2 regions of the Vibrio aerogenes genome follow, and region 2 is predicted to be linked to the other one. Evidence: riboswitches for the same ligand, from Rfam matches in the RefSeq annotation. Region 2 holds a riboswitch; the other holds the start of a gene.
The links. A riboswitch is a leader RNA that binds a small molecule or an ion and turns the genes downstream of it on or off. The one in region 2 is predicted to bind thiamine pyrophosphate.

Region 1: another riboswitch for thiamine pyrophosphate. It lies ahead of thiC (phosphomethylpyrimidine synthase ThiC); the one in region 2 lies ahead of thiD (bifunctional hydroxymethylpyrimidine kinase/phosphomethylpyrimidine kinase).

What each region holds. Positions count from the first base shown of each region.
Region 1 covers NZ_AP024861.1:54,401-60,130, reverse strand. The annotation lists gene thiE (thiamine phosphate synthase) at 1-935, opposite strand, end outside; gene thiC (phosphomethylpyrimidine synthase ThiC) at 1,257-3,236, opposite strand; TPP riboswitch at 3,361-3,459, opposite strand; gene crcB (fluoride efflux transporter CrcB) at 3,498-3,881, opposite strand; gene OCV29_RS00245 (hypothetical protein) at 4,172-4,435, opposite strand; gene OCV29_RS00240 (TMEM165/GDT1 family protein) at 4,584-5,141, opposite strand; gene glyQ (glycine--tRNA ligase subunit alpha) at 5,583-5,730, shown strand, end outside.
Region 2 covers NZ_AP024862.1:1,066,663-1,072,392, forward strand. The annotation lists gene OCV29_RS22240 (condensation domain-containing protein) at 1-372, shown strand, start outside; gene OCV29_RS22245 (alpha/beta fold hydrolase) at 425-1,189, opposite strand; gene OCV29_RS22250 (hypothetical protein) at 1,186-1,326, opposite strand; gene OCV29_RS22255 (LysR family transcriptional regulator ArgP) at 1,438-2,337, opposite strand; gene OCV29_RS22260 (LysE/ArgO family amino acid transporter) at 2,486-3,103, shown strand; TPP riboswitch at 3,232-3,346, shown strand; gene thiD (bifunctional hydroxymethylpyrimidine kinase/phosphomethylpyrimidine kinase) at 3,428-4,258, shown strand; gene OCV29_RS22270 (hypothetical protein) at 5,109-5,730, shown strand, end outside.

The DNA.
Region 1 (5,730 bases), on a different replicon from region 2:
TGACTAACGGCATCAATCACATCATTCGCTTGCGTAATTGCCCGGACAACCGCAACGCAATCTACCCCCTGCGCCATTACAAGAGGTAAATTCGATAGATCAATCCCACCAATTGCTACCGTGGGAATTGATCGCTTTTCATGGTCACACAGTGAATGAATGAGTTGTTGATACAAATTCAAGCGAACCAATCCTTGCGGCTTAGAAGGCATCTGTTTTGTTGATGTCGGAAAAATATGACCCAATGCTATATAACTAGGCTTGATCATCTCAGCGATTAAGATTTCAAAATAACTATGGGTTGAGATGCCAAGGCGAATACCTGCAGCATGAATCCATTCAAGGTCAGCATCCAACAAATCTTCTTGCCCCAAATGGATACCGTAAGCATTTTCATCGATTGCGATTTGCCAATAGTCATTGATAAAAACCTGTGCGTCATACGTTCTCCCCAACTCAATAGACTTTCGAATTTGCGTGATTAAATCCCCACCAATCGCCTCTTTGACTCTGAGCTGGACCGTTTTAACACTCTGCGCCAGGAGATTTTTAACCCATTTGAATTCATTAACCACCGGATATAGATCAAAGAGAGATGCATCAACAGCTGGGAATGGTGTTTGCGGAATATAAACAGATGTAGGTAAATCTGTTGAATTCATTTTTGGAAAGAATTGAATCTCTTTTGGCCATGTTCCACGTGAAACATTCAGCGCTGCACGCGCCAAAATAAAAACATCTTCCAGAGGGAAATCCAATATCAAAAGCGCGAGAAACCAAGACAGATGATTGGCTTTGAAAACATCATGAGGCTGAGACATCTGAACTCTGGAAATCAGAGAGCGGGTTTCATCCTGCTCAGAGAGATACCATTGCTCCGAAATTTTCTCAGGCAATGCCTGAGAAAAAATATCGACCAGAACAGAATAACGCATATTCAATTGAGCTGAATCTTCACAGGTACGCCTGTGATGCGCATAACAGATTCGCTCATCAACAGGGACATCCAGATAGCGAAGACCAATCCTCTGTGAAAACCGCTCAGCCGCTTGATGGTGACAATCAGATAACTCGTCAACGAATATAGCAATGTGTCTATCTGGCAGAAACAAAGCGATACAATCTTCCCCACTTTCCCTGAATTGATATTCAGGAACATTTAGGCCTTCACCTAATGCGACCTGAAACACTTTTGGAATAGACTCTGCGATGTGCTTATATTGCACCGGTAATTCAAGATATATCACAACGCCTCCTCACTCTTCGTTGACAGATAGAGGGTCGTGAACAGATAGAGGGTCATGAACAGAGAAAGAGGTCGCTGCATGATAAAGCTCCGAGCCTTGCGCTCTGAACTCCTCAGCTTTTTGCTGCATCCCAATGATGGGATTGTCTGGTTGCTGAACCGCGATCACCTGTTCCTGAGGAAGAGAACGGGCATAGTCACGAACTTCCTGAGAAATTTTCATCGAGCAAAATTTAGGACCACACATGGAGCAAAAATGCGCGACTTTACCTGACTCCTGCGGCAAGGTTTCATCATGAAATGCGCGGGCCGTCACCGGGTCAAGAGACAGGTTAAACTGGTCTTCCCACCGGAATTCGAACCTCGCTTTAGAAAGCGCATTATCACGGTACTGAGCACCGGGGTGACCTTTAGCCAGGTCCGCGGCATGAGCAGCAAGCTTATATGTAATTAAGCCTGTTTTCACATCATCTTTGTTTGGCAGGCCTAAATGCTCTTTCGGTGTGACATAACAAAGCATCGCACAGCCATACCAGCCAATCATCGCAGCACCAATACCAGAAGTAATATGATCGTATCCGGGTGCAATATCCGTTGTCAGTGGGCCCAACGTATAAAAAGGTGCCTCATCGCAGTGCTTTAACTGCTCCGTCATATTTTCCTGAATCATGTGCATAGGTACATGTCCTGGCCCTTCAATCATCACCTGAACATCATATTCCCAGGCAATTTTTGTCAGTTCCCCCAGAGTTCTTAATTCTGAGAACTGCGCTTCATCATTGGCATCAGCAACCGATCCCGGACGTAATCCATCGCCCAAAGACAACGCAACATCATAGCGCGCACAAATCTCACAAATCTCCCGGAAATGACTATACAAGAAGTTTTCCTGATGATGTGCCAAACACCATTTCGCGATAATGGAACCACCGCGGGAAACAATCCCTGTCACGCGTTTAGCCGTTAACGGCACGTAACGAAGTAGCAAGCCAGCATGAATCGTAAAGTAGTCAACACCCTGCTCTGCCTGTTCAATCAAGGTATCGCGCATGACTTCCCACGTCAGATTTTCAGCGACGCCATTGACCTTTTCCAGCGCCTGATACATTGGAACTGTGCCAATCGGCACCGGGCTGTTTCTGAGAATCCATTCGCGGGTTTCATGAATGTTACGGCCCGTGGACAGATCCATCACAGTATCAGCCCCCCATCGGGTTGCCCAAACCAGCTTCTCAACCTCCTCCTCAATGGATGAGGTGACAGATGAATTACCGATATTCGCGTTCACTTTAACCAGAAAATTACGGCCAATAATCATCGGTTCAGATTCAGGATGGTTGATATTTGAGGGAATAATCGCCCGGCCTTCTGCCACTTCCTTGCGGACAAATTCAGCGGTAATCTGCGCTGGTAAATGAGCGCCAAAGCCCTGTCCGGCATGCTGATGATTCAAATGTTCATCAGAAGACTCCAAAGCTTGCTGGCGCTGCATATTCTCACGCAGGGCGATAAACTCCATCTCGGGTGTGATGATGCCCTGCCGGGCGTAGTGGAGCTGAGTCACACAGCGCCCCGCCTGTGCCGAACGAATCTCAGGAAGATGTTCATAGCGGAGTTCATCCAGTGTGCGATCAGACAGACGCGCTTTGGCAAAATCAGAGCTCATCTCCGGGAGCAATGTTGTATCGCCACGCGCCTGAATCCATGGTGCTCTGAGACGTGGTAAACCCCGGTATACATCAATCTCATGCTCAGGATCTGTATAAGCGCCCGACGTATCGTAGACATAAACAGGCTCATTTGGTTGGTATACAGGTTGATCTTTTGTGCCACCAATCAGTGAATCCGCCAGTTTAATTTCACGTACAGGGACCCGGACATCAGTCCGTGTACTCTGAAGATAGACTTTGGATGAATTAGGATAAGGTTGTGAATGGATATTTTCTAAAAACTGTTTTGCTTCCAGTCTGGACTGTTTGCGACTCGACATGCATTTTTCCTCAAATTATGGTTATAAAAGAGATAAATGCTTGACGGAAATAGCTATACAAGAGGAAAGGAGGTCACTCAACATGTGACACAACGAAGAAAGAGATCAACAGAAATGAATTCTCAGTCAATGTTCTCTTGTTCCCTTCGCAGATACTAATCTGATCAGGTTCAACGGATCCCGAATAAACGGTCTCAGCCAATAGGCACTCCGACAAGTAGAAAACATTATAAAGAATGAATGTCACTTAACCAAGTAAAATCAAGTCCGGGCCATCAACTGAAAGCCAATCCACGCCGCAGAAATACTCAAAACCACATTCAAACAGATATTTATACCAAATTTAAAAAACTCACCCTGCTGCATTAACAACACATTATCCATAGAAAAAGTGGAGAAAGTCGTTAGTGCACCAAGAAAACCAAGACCAAAAATTTGTCGCCATGGCTCTGCCGGAATGAACTCACCCTGAAGTGCAGCAATTAATAATCCCATCATAAATGAACCAAGAACATTCACGGTTAAGGTGCCATAAGGAAATCCTTTACCGAACAGGAAAACACACAACTCAGAAATTAAATATCTGCTACATGCACCAAATGCGCCACCCACAGCAACATAAACAAGAATTGCAAACTGCCCCATATAAAATCCTTTAGCCTGAAACGGCAAAAAAAGAGAAAAAATCTACGTATAACGACGTTGATTTATCTAAAGAAATAAAAAGTTACAGGAGTCACTTTGTTGTATAAATAACCATCAAAACAAAAGATATATAAAACCAGATGATTAAAATTACGCTTAAACAGATAACAAAGCCTCTGTAACAAACAGAAACAATTTTACACAGGAACCGGCAAGAAATGCATAAAAAAAGCCTCTTTTCAGAGGCTCTAAAAATTCATTCGAAGATCAAACAACTATCGGCTAAAAAACTACATCACTTCTTCCTGATGTTGTTTCTCATTTTTTCTGAGCTGTTCAACCTGTTTCCGTAATGCTCTGATTTCCTGATGCATCGGAATGATATGCTCCAGACGAATCCATGACTCAACCATTAATCCCATCATGATTATCGAACCAATCACCATAGGAATCCACATATCTGTCAGAGCCATGCCTAACAGAGTCAATATAAATCCAATGGTAAAGAGATAACTCTGACTCCTGATTGTCATTCCGGTATAACGAACTAACATAGTCATATCCTCTTTCTGAAGGTTTGTATACTTTCAAGGTAGCATGCGAATGCCAATCGATATATGTCGGATATCACGTTGTCTGGTCATTCCTTTAATCAATATTCACAACACCCCATCATTCACAACAACGCTACATGAGAATAGGCTAAGGATAGAAAATTGCGCCACAGGCCAGCGCAACAAACACCACGCAAGTCACCTTACGAATCAGTGATAATGGCAACGACTCAGCCGAACATTTACCGGCTAAAACAACAGGCACATTCGCAATCAGCATGCCAGCCGTTGTCCCGGCAATCACCAACACCATGCCCTCTGTATATTGCGCCGACAAGACGGATGTTGCGATCTGGGTTTTATCACCAATTTCAGCAATAAAGAACGCAATGAAGCCAGAAACAAATGGCCCGTAACCAGAAAACTTCTCATCCTCATCCAGCTTATCCGGAATAAGCACCCATCCAGCCATCAGTACAAAACTGACGACAATCACCCACTTTAATATTGACGGGGAAAGATAATCAGCAACAATCACTCCCAGCCATGCAGCGAGCGTATGATTGACAATTGTGGCAAAAAAGATTGCCCAGATAACGGGTGCAGCTCTGCGGTAACGACAGGCAAGTAAAAGAGATAAAAGCTGGGTCTTATCGCCAATCTCAGCAAGGGCGACGGTCACAGCAGAAATAATGAAAATACTCATGACATGCTCAAAGGGGCAGGTGCTTCCAAAACCAAAGACAAACCATCGCGCCCTACCCCGGTTACACGATAATTCATCTAAGGTCTTGCTAAACGACAAAGGATATACACGTAAGAATAATTGAAAGTATGGTATATCCGCTGGTCTCGCCCGCCACGGTCATGAAGAACCGATTATGTTGACGAACGAACCATCTCAGGCCACATCTGCGATGGTAAGCTACTCCCCAAAGACGTGCGTATTAAATCAATTATCTGAAATAAACACAAGATCTGTTCAAACCAATCGCAAAAATCCACATTAAAAACAACGAATCCATCAATAAGACAATATGAACAAACTGTCTACCAATTAAACAAGATTCTCACTACTCGATCGTGTAATATCCCGGTATAATTCAACGTTATTTTTATTCATTCACAAAATTCGCGCGAACCCATTATGCACAAATATGACATTAAAACCTTTCAAGGGATGATCCTCGCGCTGCAGGATTATTGGGCCCGGCAAGGCTGTACAATTGTTCAACCGCTCGATATGGAAGTTGGTGCTGGCACATCGCATCCGATGACCTGCCTGAGAGCACTTG
Region 2 (5,730 bases):
CGGATTGAAGCGGATCAGGGACTGAATCAGGAAGAAAGCTTTTTTCTGACACCATTTATCAATATTCTGCCTTTTGATGTACCGGTCCTGCCCGGCTGTGAAGTTCGTCATGAAGTGATCGCCAGAGGAGCTGCCGACGGATTCAATATCACCTGTAGCAGTGATCCATCGGCGAATCAGATGCACTTTGCTTTTGACTCAGACAGACACAGCTATCCGCAGGAAATGCTGGCGCATCATGCGACGCAGTTACCCGCATTTCTTCGCCGCCTGACTGAAGTCAAAGCCAGTGACGAAGCCGGACAACGTCAGTCCTTACAAACCATTCTGGACACACGGATTGAAACACTGCTGAATGAAAACCGTCAGTAAAGCATTCACATCACCTGAGTGGTACTGCCAGCGAAGGCGAAAAAGAAAACCGTCAGGACCGGTCGCGCTTTGGTTCAGGAGAAACAAAGCCGCTATGTAACCACGGGCTGACATGCCGGCACAGCCATTGCGGATTATCCAGCGGTATATCGTGGCCATCCTGCTCATTGATGATCAAACGTTCACGCCATGCATGTGCAATTGCTTGTGTCGCTTCCGGACAAACCAGACGATCCTGCGCTGAAGAAATGAACAACAACGGACAAGCCGGCCGGGAGACTTCAAACGTCGCAGCCGCGTACAACTGGCGGAAAAAATTCATCCTCCGCATCGGATATTGTTTGTCAGTGGCGACCCATTGCTCTATCAGCCGGTCATCAGATGGCTGGTTAGACACCAGCCTGAAAATCACAGATTCCCGCTGATATGTTCCGGAAAACAGGGCAACAATCAGACGAATATAATTGTCGGGCAGCAAGCGTTGCCAGAATGGGCTGAACCCCGCCGCAGTCGTATTAATACAGATGACAGAAGCCACCTGATCGGGATACAGTTCTGCCCATTTCAGCGCAATCATCCCCCCCATAGAAACCGCGATAATATCCAGTTTTACAGCCCCGTTAAAATCAGCCCGCAGGCTTTCGACCATTCCCCGGACCGATGAAGGCGAGATTTCATTGTGTCGTTTACCGGCACCGGGAATATCCAGACAAACGACAGACCGCTCCGGATACAAATCCTGTAATATCTGTGGGAAAATGCCCCAGTGAAACTGAGAACGGAATAAACCCCGGAGCAATACAATGGGTTGATTCAATATTCGCCTCCATTTATTTTCCTGACCAGCAACGCCGCATCAGCCCGGCTCAGAATGACAATACCATCTTCATATTGTGGGGTTGTGACATCATTCAAATGCCGAGCGATCCGTCGTGTTGCGGATAAACTGAACATGCATCCTGAAGTCACCAAGATATATATTAAATGGGTGCTTGCAAGAATAACAGGATTAGAGCGTGTTTATCTTTCACACTCTAACCTGTAGTCGCTATTTACTTTCCTGATTTACCGGTGCAGTGTTGCGGCAGATTCTGCATAAAAAATATCAGTGATCTGAGACAGCACTCCCGAACGAATTGAAGCATGCTGCCAGTACAGCGGTCCATCCAGCCACTGCTCCGGTGCAATGTTCACAATCCGGCCTGTTGCCAGAGCTTCGGTGATCAGCCCTTCAGCAGCAAGGCACCAGCCCATATGCCGGGCAGCCGCATCAACCAGACCAGCGGAATCAGGCAGATACTGAACCGTCCGCGGCTCTGTTGACTGTCCCGTGACTGCATGAATAAACCGGTTTTGTAACGGGTCTTTCCGGTTATAAACAAGCACCGGTGCCCGTGCAAAACTTTCTGCATTCAGACCATGACTAAAATAACGTTCAGCAAACGCCGGAGAGGCGATGGCACAATACCGGATATTTCCGAGGCTGTGCACAACGCACCCCTGCAGAGGCACCGCTTCTGAAGTAATTGCTCCCATGACAGAACCATCACGCAAATGGTCAAGCGTAAAGTCTTGATCATCAATCCGGATATCAAACAGATAACCATACTCATGTTGTAATCTGGCAAAGGCTGCAATCATCCAGGTCGACAGCGAATCTTCATTGACGGCAATAGCAAATGGATCAGATGACGCCTGATGGTCTTCTGTGAGATGAAATTCAGCCATCGCTTCAGCTTCCAGCAACAACATCGGCTTCACTTTGGTCAATAACTGCTGACCTGCTGGCGTGGGCCTGCACGGTGTCTGCCGGACAACCAATAATTGTCCGATACGATCTTCCAGTGTTCTGATTCGCTGAGAAATCGCTGACGGTGTCACTGAAAGGCGCCTCGCTGCCGCTTCAAAACTGCACTCTTCAATCACAGTAATAAAGGCCACGATCTGGGGGGAAACAAAATTCATTTTCAACCTGCCGTTCCATGTTCAATCTTTAGGGGCTGTTCACTGTGATTAAGATTATCTTAATCAAGTTAAGATTATATCGTTTTTCTAATGATAGCGACTGAAAGATAATCCGTCCCAATCATCTTCAAAACATTTAAGAGTTATTATGCTTTTTGCTTCTGTTATCGCCGGATTCGGAACCGGCGCAGGATTGATCGTCAGTATCGGTTCCCAAAATGCTTTCGTCCTGCGTCAGGGATTACAGTGCCAACATGTTGGCCTGATTGTCGCCACCTGTATCTTCGCCGATATCCTGCTCATCAGTTGTGGGGTCGCCGGCATCGGCTTTATCGTTCAGCAATGGCCGGTCGTACTGGATATTTTCCGGTTTGGTGGTGCTGCATTTCTTGGTGTGAATGCCTTCCATTCAGCCGTTCGTGCCTGGAAAGGGACCAGCGGACTAACGCCCGCTTCAGAACTGACGGTGAACCGGAATCAGGTGCTTTTTGCCTGTCTCGGGTATACATTCCTTAATCCACATGTTTACCTCGACACCATGATCATGATTGGCAGTCTTTCAAGTAGTTACAGCGGCTTCGCTCAATGGGGGTTTGGCCTTGGTGCCATACTGGCCAGTATTGTCTGGTTTATTTCATTAGGCTATGGTTCTAAACTGCTGTTACCCGTGTTTCGCAGCCCGGTGGCATGGCGTATTCTTGATGCGCTGGTTGCTATCCTCCTGATGACACTGTCAGTCATGTTATTGCTGACGCCCCTGTCATAGCAAACACAACGATAACTGAGATGGATGCGTTGCAAACAGGCTTTAACAGACGGGAATAATAGCCGGGAATAGGCAACCGGAAAACGGTCTGGTACACTCAGCAGAATCGCTTTGATATTCAAAGTTATCATAATTAGTCGGGGAGCCCAAATTCTGTTGAACCAGAGGGCTGAGACCACGTCGGTGGGACCCGTTGAACCTGATTCAGTTAATACTGACGTAGGGAACTAGTGTCATGCCTGTTCTGCCGGGTAAATTGTCCGGACTTCCGATAACAGACTCACTCTGTCCCTGCGTATACCGTCGATTAAATGGGAACAGATAATGACAGTCACTCAAACAAATCATCCACCTATCGTTTTAACTATCGCCGGTTCTGACAGTAGCGGCGGTGCCGGTATTCAGGCTGATATTAAAACCATCTCAGCCACCGGCAGCTATGCCTGCTCTGTGATTACCGCACTGACCGCACAAAACACCTGTGGTGTGAGCGGCGTCAGCCCGGTTCCGCCTGAATTTATTGCGCAGCAGCTGGATGCGGTATTCAGCGACCTGAATATCATCGCGGTTAAAACCGGTATGCTGGCCGATGCCGCGGTGATCCGGACAGTGGCAGCAAAGCTGAAACAATATCGCCCGCCCTATCTTGTGATTGATCCGGTGATGGTTGCAACCAGCGGAGATCCACTGCTGGCGCAGAATGCCGTCACCACGCTGAAACAAGAGCTGTTGCCGCTGGCGGATGTAATCACACCTAATCTGCCGGAAGCGGCAGCACTGCTTCAAACGCAACAACCCAAAAACCTGCATGAAATGAACGCACTGGCCGGAAAATTACGCACGTTAGGTGCCGGTGCGGTATTACTCAAAGGCGGACATCTGACAAAGGACAACGAGAGCAGCGACCTGCTGATTCTGCCGGAAGAAAGCCGCCTCCTTTCCGGTGTCAGAGTGCAAACCCGGAACACGCACGGCACCGGCTGCACACTCTCTTCCGCCATTGCCAGTTATCTGGCTCAGGGCGATTCACTTCCCGAAGCCGTCCGGCGTGCAAAACGTTATATCAGCAAAGCCCTGCAACATGCCGATGAATTAAAAACCGGCCGGGGACACGGCCCGGTACATCATTTCTTTGCCGGACATTGGGAAATTTGAAACAAGGCACTCATTCGCAGCATATCCCATATATGGGTATATATGTATAGAACTATTATGTTGCGAGTGAGTGATGCTTGAGCCGCCCTGAATAAAACAAATAAAGCTTGAGCTGCCCCAAATCAAACAGACCATAAAAACTGCGCTCTTTATATATCAATCACATTTATTTTCTATTGATCACTCAACTCATGTTCAATCACACCCTAGAGCGTGTTTATCTTTCATCGCCGTTCCTGCTGGAGGCTATTTTTTACTCTGGCAAGGCGGTAAATTTAAATAATAGCAATCTATATTTAACATTTGCCAACGCGGTCAGAGTAAAAAATGGCCCCAGCCCTTCGGGTAGTGCCTGAAAATTGCTCACTCTGTGTTGCTCAAAGCTCATTTAGAATAACTAAACGACACTTTTCGCGCCTTGACTGAGACATTTTCAGGCGACTACAGGTTAGGCTATGAAAGATAAATACGCTCTAATATATTTAAACAAAAACAATCCTGTTAAAAATGAAAATCAATGACCTGTTGATGGGATTAAATATTCGCCCGTTCATTTTAAAAGTACCTCATAAAATTCTGTTATGAAAATGAACATATTATGAAATAAAACACTTATATAAACCAATTCATGCAATAGACTCACCCAAAAAACCATTGTTATTATTGATAAAAATATCAAATAAGTAATAGATTGAATTTGTTTATTTATTATTCAATTTTGTGTTTCATAATTGAGAATATTGTTTTATTTCTTATTTTTCCCTATTGATATAGTTAAAAGATACAATTAATTAATTTATTATCAGCCGCGGTAAACCGACCACACAATTAACTTAATGAAATAAAAAATATGAAAATAAAACTATTAAATTTAGCTATTGGATTTTCTTTGAGTACACTTCTCGTCGGCTGTGGCAGCGATGATAATAAGGGAAATACAGATAGTTCAGGTATAGATAATATTTATAAAGTCACCGCGATAGACGGTTACTTAAATGGCGCCCGTGTCTGGCTTGATGTGAACGGCAACTATCAGTTTGATGCAGATGAGCCATCAGCAATTACCGGGAACAACGGTCAGGCTGAAATAAACGTCAATGGCGTGGAACATCCTGAAAATTATTCTTTGATGGTTCAGTCAATCAAAGGACAAACGGTTGACGAAGATCTCGGGCAAGCAGTCGCCGTTGATTACGTGTTATCTGCGCCTGCCGGTACACCCTATATTTCACCTCTGACAACCGTAGTTCAGCTGAACCTCGCAGCAGGCAAAAGTAATTCAACCGAAGAGGCAGTCAATACTTTAGCTTCCAACCTTGGTATCGACCCTGCCCAAATTTTGTCAGACTACATTCAACAAGCCGATAATAAATCAGCTTTTGCAGCCAGAAGTCTTGTCTCTACCGGATCAATGCCAGAGTCGACTGAAGCACTTCAAACCATTTTAAGTGATTCAGAGAAAACAGATGAGT